One region of the Sphaerospermopsis reniformis genome, then DNA from elsewhere that is predicted to be linked to it. Evidence: riboswitches for the same ligand, from Rfam matches in the RefSeq annotation. Region 1 holds a riboswitch; the other holds the start of a gene.

The links. A riboswitch is a leader RNA that binds a small molecule or an ion and turns the genes downstream of it on or off. The one in region 1 is predicted to bind cobalamin.
Region 2: another riboswitch for cobalamin. It lies ahead of FFR48_RS16845 (DUF1636 domain-containing protein); the one in region 1 lies ahead of FFR48_RS09190 (energy-coupling factor ABC transporter permease).

What each region holds. Positions count from the first base shown of each region.
Region 1 is NZ_BJCE01000047.1:14,995-21,318, reverse strand. It holds gene FFR48_RS09210 (Uma2 family endonuclease) at 1-243, shown strand, start outside; gene FFR48_RS09205 (energy-coupling factor ABC transporter ATP-binding protein) at 231-1,052, opposite strand; gene cbiQ (cobalt ECF transporter T component CbiQ) at 1,027-1,839, opposite strand; gene FFR48_RS09195 (energy-coupling factor ABC transporter substrate-binding protein) at 1,849-2,151, opposite strand; gene FFR48_RS09190 (energy-coupling factor ABC transporter permease) at 2,138-2,917, opposite strand; cobalamin riboswitch at 2,940-3,080, opposite strand; gene ctpB (carboxyl-terminal processing protease CtpB) at 3,818-5,167, shown strand; gene FFR48_RS09180 (response regulator transcription factor) at 5,964-6,324, shown strand, end outside.
Region 2 is NZ_BJCE01000123.1:8,713-15,036, forward strand. It holds gene FFR48_RS16830 (ABC transporter substrate-binding protein) at 1-533, opposite strand, end outside; gene FFR48_RS16835 ((2Fe-2S) ferredoxin domain-containing protein) at 713-1,585, opposite strand; gene FFR48_RS16840 (TonB-dependent receptor plug domain-containing protein) at 1,623-3,722, opposite strand; partial or broken gene FFR48_RS16845 (DUF1636 domain-containing protein) at 3,971-4,303, opposite strand; cobalamin riboswitch at 4,593-4,735, opposite strand; gene ilvB (biosynthetic-type acetolactate synthase large subunit) at 4,998-6,324, shown strand, end outside.

The DNA.
Region 1 (6,324 bases):
GTTTGGCAGGTTTTTGAAGGTACTGTAAGTTGGTTCAGTTTAAAGAATGGTGAATATATAGAACTGGTAGCAAATGAACAAGGAATAATTAAAAGTCAAGTATTTCCAGGTTTATGGCTGAATGTTTCCGCATTAGTAACAAGAAATATGTCACAAGTAATGGCTACTTTACAGACAGGTTTAAGTTCAGGAGAACATCAAGATTTTGTAGAAAAATTAGCTGGAAATAGTTATATATCCTGAAATATCCGTTGTTTCACCCGTTCTAAAACGGCTTTCTCCTCAACAGATAGCCCTGCAAATAACATTTCATATATTAATGGTACACCTAATTCTAACTCCTCTAAAAGATGATACTGACTAAATACATCTTCTGGTGTTCCTTCTAAGATCAATCTTCCTTTATCCATAACAAAAACCCAATCTGCCCAACGATAAACTAAATCTAAATCATGGGTAGCCATTAATAAAGTTGTGCCATTACCATGAATTTTTTTGAGCGTATTCATCAGGTTACGAGTGTGTTTTATATCTAAATATGCTGTAGGTTCATCTAATATTAAAAGTTGAGGTTCTAATACCATGACATCAGCTATAGAAACTCGTTTTTTCTGCCCTAAGCTAAGATGATGTACGGGTTTTTCTGCTAAACTGTTTAGCCCAAATTCACCTAATATTTTCTCGACTCTGATTTGAATTTCCGATGGGGATAAACCCAAATTACACAACCCATAGGATATATCTTCCTCAACAGTAGATGCGACTAATTGCTGTTCTGGATCTTGAAATACTAAACCAATTTTTTGCCGTAATTTTGTCAGATAGTTTCTATGATAGCTTAACGGTTCATGCAACCATTTGATAATTCCCCGTTCAGGTTTATATAAACCATTAGCTAATAAAAATAGCGTGGTTTTACCACAACCATTTTGACCAATTAAGGCACACTTTTTTCCAGAGGGAATTTTTATATTTAACCCATTTAAAACTGATTGTTGTGTACCTGGATAGGTGTAATATACTTGTTCAAATTCTAGTAAATATTCCTGCATTCCATCCTAATTCTATTGCTATTAAGACTACACAGCCACTAATTGCTTCAATAATATATCGTTTAGATAATTGATAACGTTGGGGATGCCAGACTCTAAATTCTTCTGTCATTCCCCTTGCTGCTAATCCCAAAGAAAAACGATGATATTGTTGTAAAGTACGCTGTAACAATTGTCCTATTAATATTGCTAAACTTCTCATTCCTATTTTCCAGTTGCGGTAGCCACAACGAGAATTTTGTGCTATCCATAATTCATTGGCTGTGTTTAGAATTATGAAAATAAACCGATACATTAATAATAATAAATCGGTTAAAATTGCTGGAAATTTTAAGTATCGTAGCGTTTGTAATAATTCTGTAAATGGCACAGTTAACATGAGAAAATATAAACAAGAAATGGCTGCAAAGGCACGACAAAAAATTACTAAAGCTTGTATACTTCCACTGTGACTAATGTAAATATAAACAGTACCAAACTTTAACCCATATATTAAATCTCTTTGAATTTGTGAAAAGTTAGCGAGGTTGACCATATTAATTGTTAATGCTGGTAAACTTGTCAACCAGAAAAAACTAGCAAAAATTAACAACCGCAAATAGATTTTCAGAGGAATTTTAGCATACACTACTGTCCAAATACCCATCCATAATGATAGTAAAATTTGTACAAATGGATGGGTGAAAAGTGCAAGTAACAGCGTAGTAAAGGCAAAGATGATTTTATGTGTTGGGGGAATTTGTCGCAGTTGATTAGTATAAGCTAAAGTATCTAATTTTAGGCTCATTGTGTAGACTTATTCTTCATGTTTTTGTTGTTGAGAACGTCCTTTATACAAACCAATAGCATAACCAATTACTCCCGCACCTATGGCAGCTTGAGCAGAAAATAATAAACTAGCTACTTCCCCACTAGGAGGTTCAAATATTGATTGAAACCAAGGTTGATATGCGGGTTGAATTTGACTAATGGCGGTTTTGGCTTTGTCATCGGCACCACCAAAATCAGCATTTCTGACTAATATGAGGGGAGCAAATGCTAACGCGAATACAGCTAAGACTAATAGCCAGTTATTAAAATCTTGTTTAGACTGATTCATTACTTTCAGTTTCCCGTTTGATTAACTTTAGCAATTCTAATTCTTGAGGATTATAGGATTGTAACCAATTCCATACCAACACCGTTAGCAGTCCTTCACTAATAGCTAAAGGAACTTGAGTAATAGCAAAGATACCAGCGAACTTGGTAAATGAAGCGATAAACCCACCAACAGGTGCGGGAAAAGCTAAAGCCAGTTGGATAGAAGTAATAATGTAGGTGAGTAAATTAGCGATCGCTGCTGATAAAAATATAGCAATTCTTTGTTTACCACTACACCGAATAATGAGATGATAGATCCAGTAAGCGGCAAACGGTCCAGCGATCGCCATTGAAAAAGCATTTGCTCCCAGAGTTGTCAAACCACCATGTGCCAGTAACAAAGCTTGGAACAATAGTACCAAAGTTCCTAAAACTGTCATCGTCAAAGGTCCAAACAGCACCGCACCTAACCCTGTACCTGTGGGGTGAGAACAACTACCTGTCACAGAAGGAATTTTTAACGCTGACAAGACAAAAGTAAAAGCACCAGCTAACCCCAACAATAACTTCAATTCTGGGTTAGCTTGAGTAATGCGAGTCAAACTTCGCAAACCGAAAACAAAAAATGGTAATGCTACAACCCACCAAAAAACCGCCCATTGCACTGGTAAAAAACCTTCCATAATATGCATAGCATAGGCAGGTTTAGGTAAACCAACTACTAAGTAAAAACTAATAAATCCCATCAGGGTTAGACTCATCCAACCCCGTTTTTTTAGAGACATAATCTGTACCTCGCAGATTGATGTAAAAGTATTGTCATCGGCGGGCATCCTGACTTAACCTAATAATGGTTCACAGTTGCGGGACAGCGCCGGACTTGCACCGAACTTTCCCCCTTGCGTCCAATGACTGCTCCTCATCAGAACCGATGGGAGTAACAATATCATGACTAACGCCAGTTGCTAGTAAAGTTTTGCAAATATAGCAAAAGTCAGGAGTCGTAGGAGCGAAGCATTCGGGCGACTAATTATCAATTAGACATCTCCGAAAATTAAAGGCGAAGCCATAGTAAAATAAAGTATCGGAGCGTGGCGGAGATACTTTAATTTCATTTCGGTGGTTGTGGCTCACTCGATTTTCTTATAAATTTCCCGGACAATACTACCACCAAGCACAAAAAAGGCATCGACAGGCTGTGAAGAAGCAAAAACTAAGGTTATAGTAGTGAAAGTCAGCCAACTTAGCAGGATCAAACACAACCCAAAAGCAATATTTCGTAACAATCGCCACAGTTTTCTAAATCTCATCAGCCAAGAAACTAATGATTTGATGGTAGGTTTGTGCTTCATAACATAGAAAATTAAAGCTTTATTGTTTAATATTGAAAAATCCAGCCATCAAGTCAACAAAGCGCTATCTTAGGAAAAGGATCTTAGTTGAAAAAAGAAAAGAGTGATGAAATTCACACAAATGCTGTGGCTGCTTTAACAGTAAAACCACTTCCATCCCAGCGATATTTATTAATAAAAAGACCGTAATTTCCACATCATTTACAAAGGAAAAAATGATGGATTAATCTTAGATTAAGCATAGCTCATAAGTAGAGTATAAAAACTTAAAAATTTCAGGAAAGCCTGATTGCTAAACTGTCAACAATACAATTATTTATTCCATCTGTATACATGAATCAATCTGCGAAACGTCACTCACCGCTCCAAGCAGCCTTGATTGGTGGAGCGATCGCTACAACTGCTACTATATCTTTATTTGGTCAAGCTTGGACAAAGTGTGTTCAAGCCGCTTTACAAGATAGTCCAAAAGCGTTAGTTGACCAAGTATGGCAACTTGTAAATAGGGAATATGTTGATGGCAAATTTAATCAACAAGATTGGCAAGCAATTAGGCAAAGCCTGTTAAGCAAAGAATATACCTCCAATGAACAAGCTTATGTAGCTATCCGCCAAGCCTTGCAAAGATTGGGTGATCCTTACACGCGGTTTATGGATCCCAAGCAATTTGAAGCCCTCACCCGTCAAACATCTGGAGAGGTTACGGGAATTGGCATTCGCATGGAAATCAACGAAAAAAACCAGCGATTGACAGTGGTTGAACCTCTAGAAAATTCTCCAGCCCAGAAAGCAGGTATTAAAACAGGGGATGAAATTGTAGCGATTAACGGTAAACCCACTCTCAATATGAAAGTGGAAGAAGCATCTAATTTGATTCGTGGTCAAGCGGGTACTGCCATCACCTTACGACTGTCAAGACCGGGAAAAAATCAGTTTGATGTCAAGCTGACGAGGGCAACTATCGAAGTTCCCATAGTAAATTATACCCTCAAACAAGACGGTGGCCGTCGCATTGGCTATATTCGGTTAAGGGAGTTTAGCAGCCACGCTGCGGATCAGATGCGAAAAGCGATTCGTGACTTGAATCGTCAAAACGCTGATTCCTTTGTCTTAGACTTGCGTGGCAACCCAGGCGGTTTATTACAAGCAAGTATTGAAATAGCGCGGATGTGGCTAGATAATGGTGGCATTGTCAAGACAGTAGACCGTGTGGGAGATAGTGAAGAAACCAAAGCCAATCGCACAGCTTTGACAAATCGACCCTTAGCTGTACTTGTAGACGGTAATTCCGCTAGTGCTAGTGAAATTCTCACCGGCGCACTCAAGGATAATAACCGGGCGGTAGTTGTAGGTAGTCAAACCTTTGGTAAAGCCTTGGTACAATCAGTCCATGAACTGAATGACGGTTCTGGGTTAGCTGTCACCATTGCCCACTACTATACCCCCAAAGGTACGGATATTAACAAGACAGGAATTATACCAGATATTCAGCTAGATTTAACGGAAGCACAGGAGCGTCAGTTAGCTGCTAATCCCAATTTAATTGGAACTCTAAATGACCCACAATACGCTCGTGCTATTCTAGCTCTCTCTAATACAAAATTTGCCCAACCTACAACACCTTCTCAAACTTCTCAAAATACTCAACCTTTGAGTATTCGCGCTGAAGATTTGAAATTTTAATTTTAAGGAGTCAGAAGTCAGGAGTCAGTAGGGGCAAACCCCCCGTGGTTGCACTTACAGAAGTCAAGAGTAAAGACTTGAAAAATAAGATCCCCGATTTCTTGAAGATGTCGGGGATCTGCTATTATTTATACTATAAATAGGGGTTGCTGAATAAAACGGATTGCCCCTTCAGGGGCAGTCATGGTAGATTGTTTTTAACAGGAATGGTAATCAACCTGTATAAAAACCTAACTGCCTAACGGCAATCTGTACTTTGACAACTGAAGATTGGTGGGTTCTATTCCATAGTTCTAGTTTCTTGCGAGGAATAGGTAAAATCTACCCTTCGGGAAGGCGCTTCGCGTCTACATGGGAGCTAGACTTGTGTTGAGCGCACTTGTACTGAGCCTGTCCTGAGCCTGTCCTGAGCCTGTCCTGAGCCTGTCCTGAGCGGTGTCGAAGGGCGGTGTCGAAGGGCGCAGTCGAAGTAAGTCGAAGTAGTCGAAACACGACACAGAATTTAAACTCAAACAAAATTTGGCATCATCCAACTAGGGAAGGGCATTCCCTAAGTAACGCTTGGGGAGAGAACCACCTCTGGATGAGAAACTGCAAGGGATCTAGTCTAAGTGGACTCGTTGAATCAAGAATATCTGCTCCTTTAGGACGCAGAGTGCCAAAATGGAGAAGCAGATTTACCAGACAATTAGAACATAACTTGCCTCAAATCTTCCTCATCCCCAGTACCCAATCTTAACCAACTTTCGCTAAATTAGAGAAAGGTAAATCAACAGCAAATCTAAGGGAATTTTCAATGTCAGCACAACTGTTACTGGTAGATGATGAACCAGGGTTACGGGAAGCCGTGAAAGACTATTTACAAGAAAGCGGCTTTAGTGTTCAAGTTGCCAGTAACGCCCGTGAAGGTTGGGAATTGATGCAACAAAATACACCTGATTTGGTGATTTCTGATATTATGATGCCCCAGGTGGATGGCTATCAGTTTCTCAAACAACTGCGAGAGGATCCACGGTTTCATGCATTACCAGTAGTATTTTTAACTGCTAAAGGCATGACAGGCGATCGCATTCAAGGATATCAAGCGGGTGTTGACGCTTATCTACCCAAACCATTTGATCCTGATGAATTAATAGCCATTGTAGAAAATTTACTCA
Region 2 (6,324 bases), on a different contig from region 1:
ATATCCACATTAGAATTATTACCTACTTGGGTAACTTTTCCCACTTTTATTCTCTGAACTACAGCCGGAGTATTCACTTGTTTTGTATTACTAATACCTATTAATTTATCCACCAATCCTAATTTATCCAAATGAGGTAAATGAGTTGTAGATAAAGCCACGACAGAATTAACAGGAACTGTAATAATTTGTGCTTGATTAAATGCTGAAGGTGTGGGAGTTCCACACTGAACTAAAACATATTGAAACTGAGTTTTAGCATTCTGCCAGGGATTTTTAATCGTCACAACTTTGTAATGATTATGATATTCAACTGTAAAACCTGTAGCATAGTTAATTTTAGATTTGGTGGGGAAATAATCTTGATTAGGGTTATGATTTTGAATACAGGTGTTATTGGTTGTGTTGTTATTTATATGATTTTGAGTTATAGGATTTTTTGTACTATGACAGGCAATAATAAATGTGGCTATAAGGCAAAATTGACATAAAAAAATGATTAGTTTTGAGTAAGGAAGTTTTGAAAATTTCATTCTTGCTAAATATTTGTTAAATAGTGAGATTTTGTAGGTTGGGTTGTTCGCGTTGCGAAGCAATGGAACGAAACCCAACGCCAAGCTTTGGTATTTTTTGCTAATGTTGGGTTTCACTGAAGCAGGGCTAAAGCCCTTACTACGAGCATATTTTTACAGAAAAATTAATGGGGAGTAGCTTATACTTTTTCCGGTGGATATAAGTTTTCAGCCACCTTATTACCCTTGACTAAATGTTCATTGACAATATTTTCTGCCACATTAGAATTAACGCGAGTGTACCAAGTTCTATCATTAGAATAGAAAACCACAGGTCCTAATTGACAAACTTCTAAACAACCAGATGTTCTTACTTCTATATCTAAACCTGCATTTTCCACTGCTGATTTTAACGCCTCAAATGTAGGTTGCCATTTGCGAGAAGGAAGACAGCGAGTAGAAGTACAAACTGAAATATAGGAATGTTTGAGAGGATTTTTATTAAAGGGAATTGGTTTAATTCCTAACACATAAATATCTCTCAAATCTTGATACAAAGCTAACTTTTCTAAATTTGGTTTTCCTTCTGGTAATAAATTTTCCCCATCTACCAAAGGATTAGGTAATAAAATCGTCATCAATTGTTCATTCGCACCATTCCAAAATTGAATCCCCCAACTTCTAGGATTTCCTTCTGGATTAAACCGCCGATAAAAAGCTGCACGAGAAACTAGACGCTGCTTCCTCACTTCCACAGGAGTTTTACATAAAGGTCCACCGAAATTAGTATCAATACACAAATGTAAATGCCACCCTTCAGCGGCCACTGTCAAATATCCATCATAGAGAATACATAGTTTTGGAGGTGCATTAAATTCCAACTCTAAAACACTACCTTGAACAATATGGGCAATTCCCACCTGCTGCCAATTTTGCTCAAATAAAGTATACATTAACGATGCTAAAACATCACTCCCACAATCAAAATATTCATACTCAACACATCCACCCGTAGATAGATTTTCTGTTTCTATTTTATTCATTGGTTGTACACAACAATTAAACTCAGCCATTCGTACTTCTCCTTTGCATCTTTGCGTGAGATAATTATTAAAAACTAGAACTCAAACCCACTTGAAATACCCTACCCCCATCAGGAAAACCAGGGAATAACTGATAACGCTGATTAAACAAATTATCCAAGCTACAAGTCAATACTAGCCTATCATTAATTGGCACACGCATCTTCATATCAAAAGTGGTATATCCCGGCAAAAATTCTGTATTTGTATTATTGGTTGGATATCCGTTTAAAGAATTCATTAACAAACCAAAATACCAACCTTGGGGATTTTCATAAGACACACCAAAATTTAACTTATCTGCACCTGCAAAACGTAATTCTTTGTCAACCTCTGCGGGATTACCGCTTTTTAAAATACGTGGGTCATTGGCTGTATAATTCACAAAACCATAGATATTTCTTGCTAGTTGTAAATTCAGAGATGCTTCAATTCCTTGAGTTTGGACTAAACCAATATTTTCCCAAGTTCCCGTATTCCCATTTATTGGTGGAGTGAGTCTTGTAAAGGCAATGGTATCAGAAACACGGTTGCTAAAAAATGTCAACCGCAGTAAGCCGATATTGCCTATTTTTTGGTCAATTCCCACATCAAAACTATCACCTTTTTCTGGTTTTAAATCAGGATTACCAATGTTAGTAGGATTATTATTAAATAAATTGGCAATTGTGGGGGCGCGGAAGTTTCTGATATAGTTAGCTCTCAGGGTAGTGGAATCAGAAACTGCGAATTTTGCACCTACAGATGGAGATGTAAATGAACCATTAACTAAACTACTAAAATCTTGACGCACTCCTAAATTGACGTTTAAACTAGGAGAAAACTGAATGTCATATCTACTAAATATCGCCCCTTGACTGATACCATCATCATAATTTACTCGTAAAATATTTGTCCCGTAATTAAAGGAAGTGTTGCGGACATTAGTATTACGATAATCAAAGCCATAAACTAAGGTTTGATTTTTAGATAAATTCCAATTATGGGTAATTTGCACACCATAGGAATCTTGTTGAGTATCAAAGCGATTTTGAGATGTAATTGCACCACTACGATTATCAAAGCGAGTGTTGAGAAAATCGGCGTAAATTCTCGCTTTTAATAGTGAATCATCTCCCTTTCCTAATTTAGAGTTCCAGGTTAAATCAGTGAGAACTTGGTCTGTGTATTTTCGGTTATTCTCGGTGAGAGAGTTAAAAAATCCCTGTCCAAATTGGGGTACAGGAATGGGTACACCTCCGGGTGATCCCTGTTCTTTCCCTAAGTATAAAGTTGATAAAGCTAAGGTATTACGTTTGTCTAAATTAGCTTCTAATTTGAGATTAAAGTTGTTGAATAGTGCGTCATTATTTTTTCTTGTCCCTTCAAAGTTAGCTTCAGGAATGCTAAAGGGATAATTATTTTGTGCTTGGGTACGGTTGTAACCAACTACCCAAGAAATATCACCAGATTTCCCGCTATTTTGAATGCTTTGTTGGTTGAGTCCATAAGACCCAATGTTAACTTTCGTTGTGGTGGTAATTTTATCTGTAGGACGACGGGTAACAATGTTAATTACTCCACCAATTGCGTCTGAACCATAGAGGGTTGAACCACCTCCGGGTAAGACTTCAACTCTTTCAATATTATTACTGGTAAATTCTGAAAGGTCGAAACCTCCACCACCTAAATTATTAATTGGTCTTCCATCCAATAATATTAAAACTTGACCGGTGTTAGAACCGCGAATAAATTGACCACTTAAAGCGTTGACTTCTGTTCCTACAGTTCCATCACCCAAAATACCCGGTAAAAATCGCAGTGCTTCTTTGACTGTTCTTGCACCTTGCGCTTCCATTTCTTCCCCAGTGATGACGTAAACCGGACGAGTAGAATCTTTGACTGTTCCTTCTCGACGAAAGGGTGAAAATACTGGTTCGTTAAGAATACTATCAATCACTGTGATTTCTATATCCGGTTCTTTTTCCTCTGTTTGTGCAATTGGTTGTAAGTCTTGGGCGGAATTTTCAGATTTTGGTGTAACTTCTGTGGCTATGCTGGGGTAATTTTTCCCTAATATCCCGGATGTAATGGTCAAACTAGAAATCAGTATTTGAGTTCCCCACCTGATAATAAGCTGAGTACGCATTGGTAGTTAGGTCCCTGAATAAATAAATACTGGTGGTCTGCACAAAAGTTTTTAGCCTGTAAATTTTGGTAATGATTATTATTATCACAGTTAGGGTAAGTTTTGCAAGCTAGTTTCAAGCTAGTTTCTGGGTTTGTCTGGAGGACTAAAGTCCTCACTACGAACTTTAATTAACAGGAATTTTTGGTGAGTTTTGCCCATTTACTGAGGGGTGGTATTTTGGCTAATATGCCTGTTTTTAAAGCTTATGGACGTTCTGACCAAGGTATTAAACCCTTGGGGCTAGTGTAGTATTGGGTGGCACATAGCAGTATGGCAGATACACTATCATCAACTGCTAAGTTACCGAAAAGATAGGTAAATTTCTCTTCTCCTTGCAAAGCGATAACGCAAGCATGGTTGCAAGCTCTCATACATTGGACTCCCTGAATGGAGAATTTAGAGTGCAGTTCCCAAGTTTGTGCGAGTTGTTGAAGTTGTTGTAATAGCTGCTGTCCGCCACCTTCACCTATCTGTTTACCGTCTTTCCACACACTAGCGCAGGTTGTACAGACTAATAAAGTATGTTGTTTTTTTTGCATTAATTTTTATGTATTGCAGATTGAAATGACGAATAGCTTTACTTACACTGCAAGCTTAAATTTGGCTAGGACAAGGAATCATGCAAATATGTAAAGATGAAACTGAGGATACAATCCGGTTTTCAGGTTTGTATCTATCACCTTCTAAATAGCTATTGATATATGTAGGGAAAATTTTACAATATCATAGAAATGTCTATGGTACCACCTATATTTGACTCTATGAGACAGTGATAATTTTTGATGAAGAGAGTTTTAATTGTGTTATTCATCTGTACCTCGCAGATGGAAGTAGGTTATCATGGCGGCGGGCATTCTGACTTTGAAGTGTTAACTTCATTACATCTGCGGGACAGTGCTGGATTTACACCAGGCTTTCCCCGTTACCTCTGATGGCTGTTCCCCATCAGAACCGTTAGCTGGACTGTACCATAGTAGTGATGCAGATTTTCAGATGTTTACAAATTGTAAAGTAATCTGGCATCACAAATACCAATACTCAGATACTCTGACTTCCCCGCTTTTCTAAAGCAAATCCAAATTAGGTATTTGATGAATTAGTAATAATGTATTAAAAATTTAAAAAAGCCACTCAATTAAAAGTGGTTTTTATTTTGGGTGTAGAATTGGATTACCCTGAAATTCTAAATACAAAATCTAAGGCTTAACTTTTAGTTATATTTTGAGGTTAACCGTGCCATCGTCTTCTCAAATCAGTCTCCCACAATCGGAAAATCAGAAACAGTCTGCTGTCTCTAAATCTACCCCTGTAACTCCAAAACGGGCAACTGGCGGTTTTGCTTTGTTAGATAGTCTGCTGCGTCATGGTGTTGAGTACATTTTTGGTTATCCCGGTGGAGCAATTCTACCGATTTATGATGACCTTTACAAAGTAGAGGAAACTGGTACAATTAAACACATTCTTGTCAGACACGAACAAGGTGCTTCCCATGCTGCTGATGGTTATGCCCGTGCAACTGGCAAGGTAGGAGTATGTTTTGGTACTTCTGGTCCAGGAGCAACTAACCTGGTAACGGGTATTGCGACTGCTTACATGGATTCTATTCCCATGATTATTGTCACTGGACAAGTACCACGGGCAGCAATTGGTACTGATGCTTTCCAGGAGACAGATATTTACGGTATTACTTTACCCATTGTTAAGCATTCTTATGTAGTGCGTGATCCTAAAGATATGGCGCGAATTGTGGCGGAAGCGTTCCACATTGCCAGTACGGGTAGACCTGGACCTGTTTTGATAGATGTTCCTAAAGATGTGGCTTTAGAAGAATTTGATTATGTGCCTGTAGAACCAGGTTCAGTTAAATTACCAGGATATCGTCCCACAGTTAAAGGCAACCCCAGACAAGTTAACGCAGCTATCCAGTTAATTCGTGAAAGTCGTCGTCCTTTATTGTATGTCGGTGGGGGTGCGATCGCGGCTAATGCTCACGAAGAAGTTAAACAATTAGCAGAATTATTTAATATCCCTGTCACCACAACCTTAATGGGTATCGGTGCATTTGATGAACATCATCCCCTATCTGTGGGAATGTTGGGAATGCACGGAACAGCTTACGCTAACTTTGCGGTGACAGATTGTGATTTACTGATTTGTGTTGGTGCAAGATTTGATGACCGGGTAACAGGTAAATTAGATGAGTTTGCCTCCCACGCTAAAGTTATTCACATTGACATTGATCCAGCAGAAGTAGGTAAAAACCGTGTTCCTGATGTGCCTATTGTTGGTGATGTCAAAAACGTTTTAAAAGATTTATTACGGCGCTGTCAAGACGCAAACGGCAAAGCAACACCCAACCAAAATCAAGAATGGTTGAATTTAATCAACCAGTGGAAACAGGATTATCCTTTGGTTGTACCTCATCATGCTGATAGTATTTCTCCCCAAGAGGTAATTGTGGAAGTTGGTCGTCAAGCACCCAACGCTTTTTATACTACTGATGTGGGACAACATCAAATGTGGGCAGCCCAATTTTTGAAGAATGGTCCAAGACGCTGGA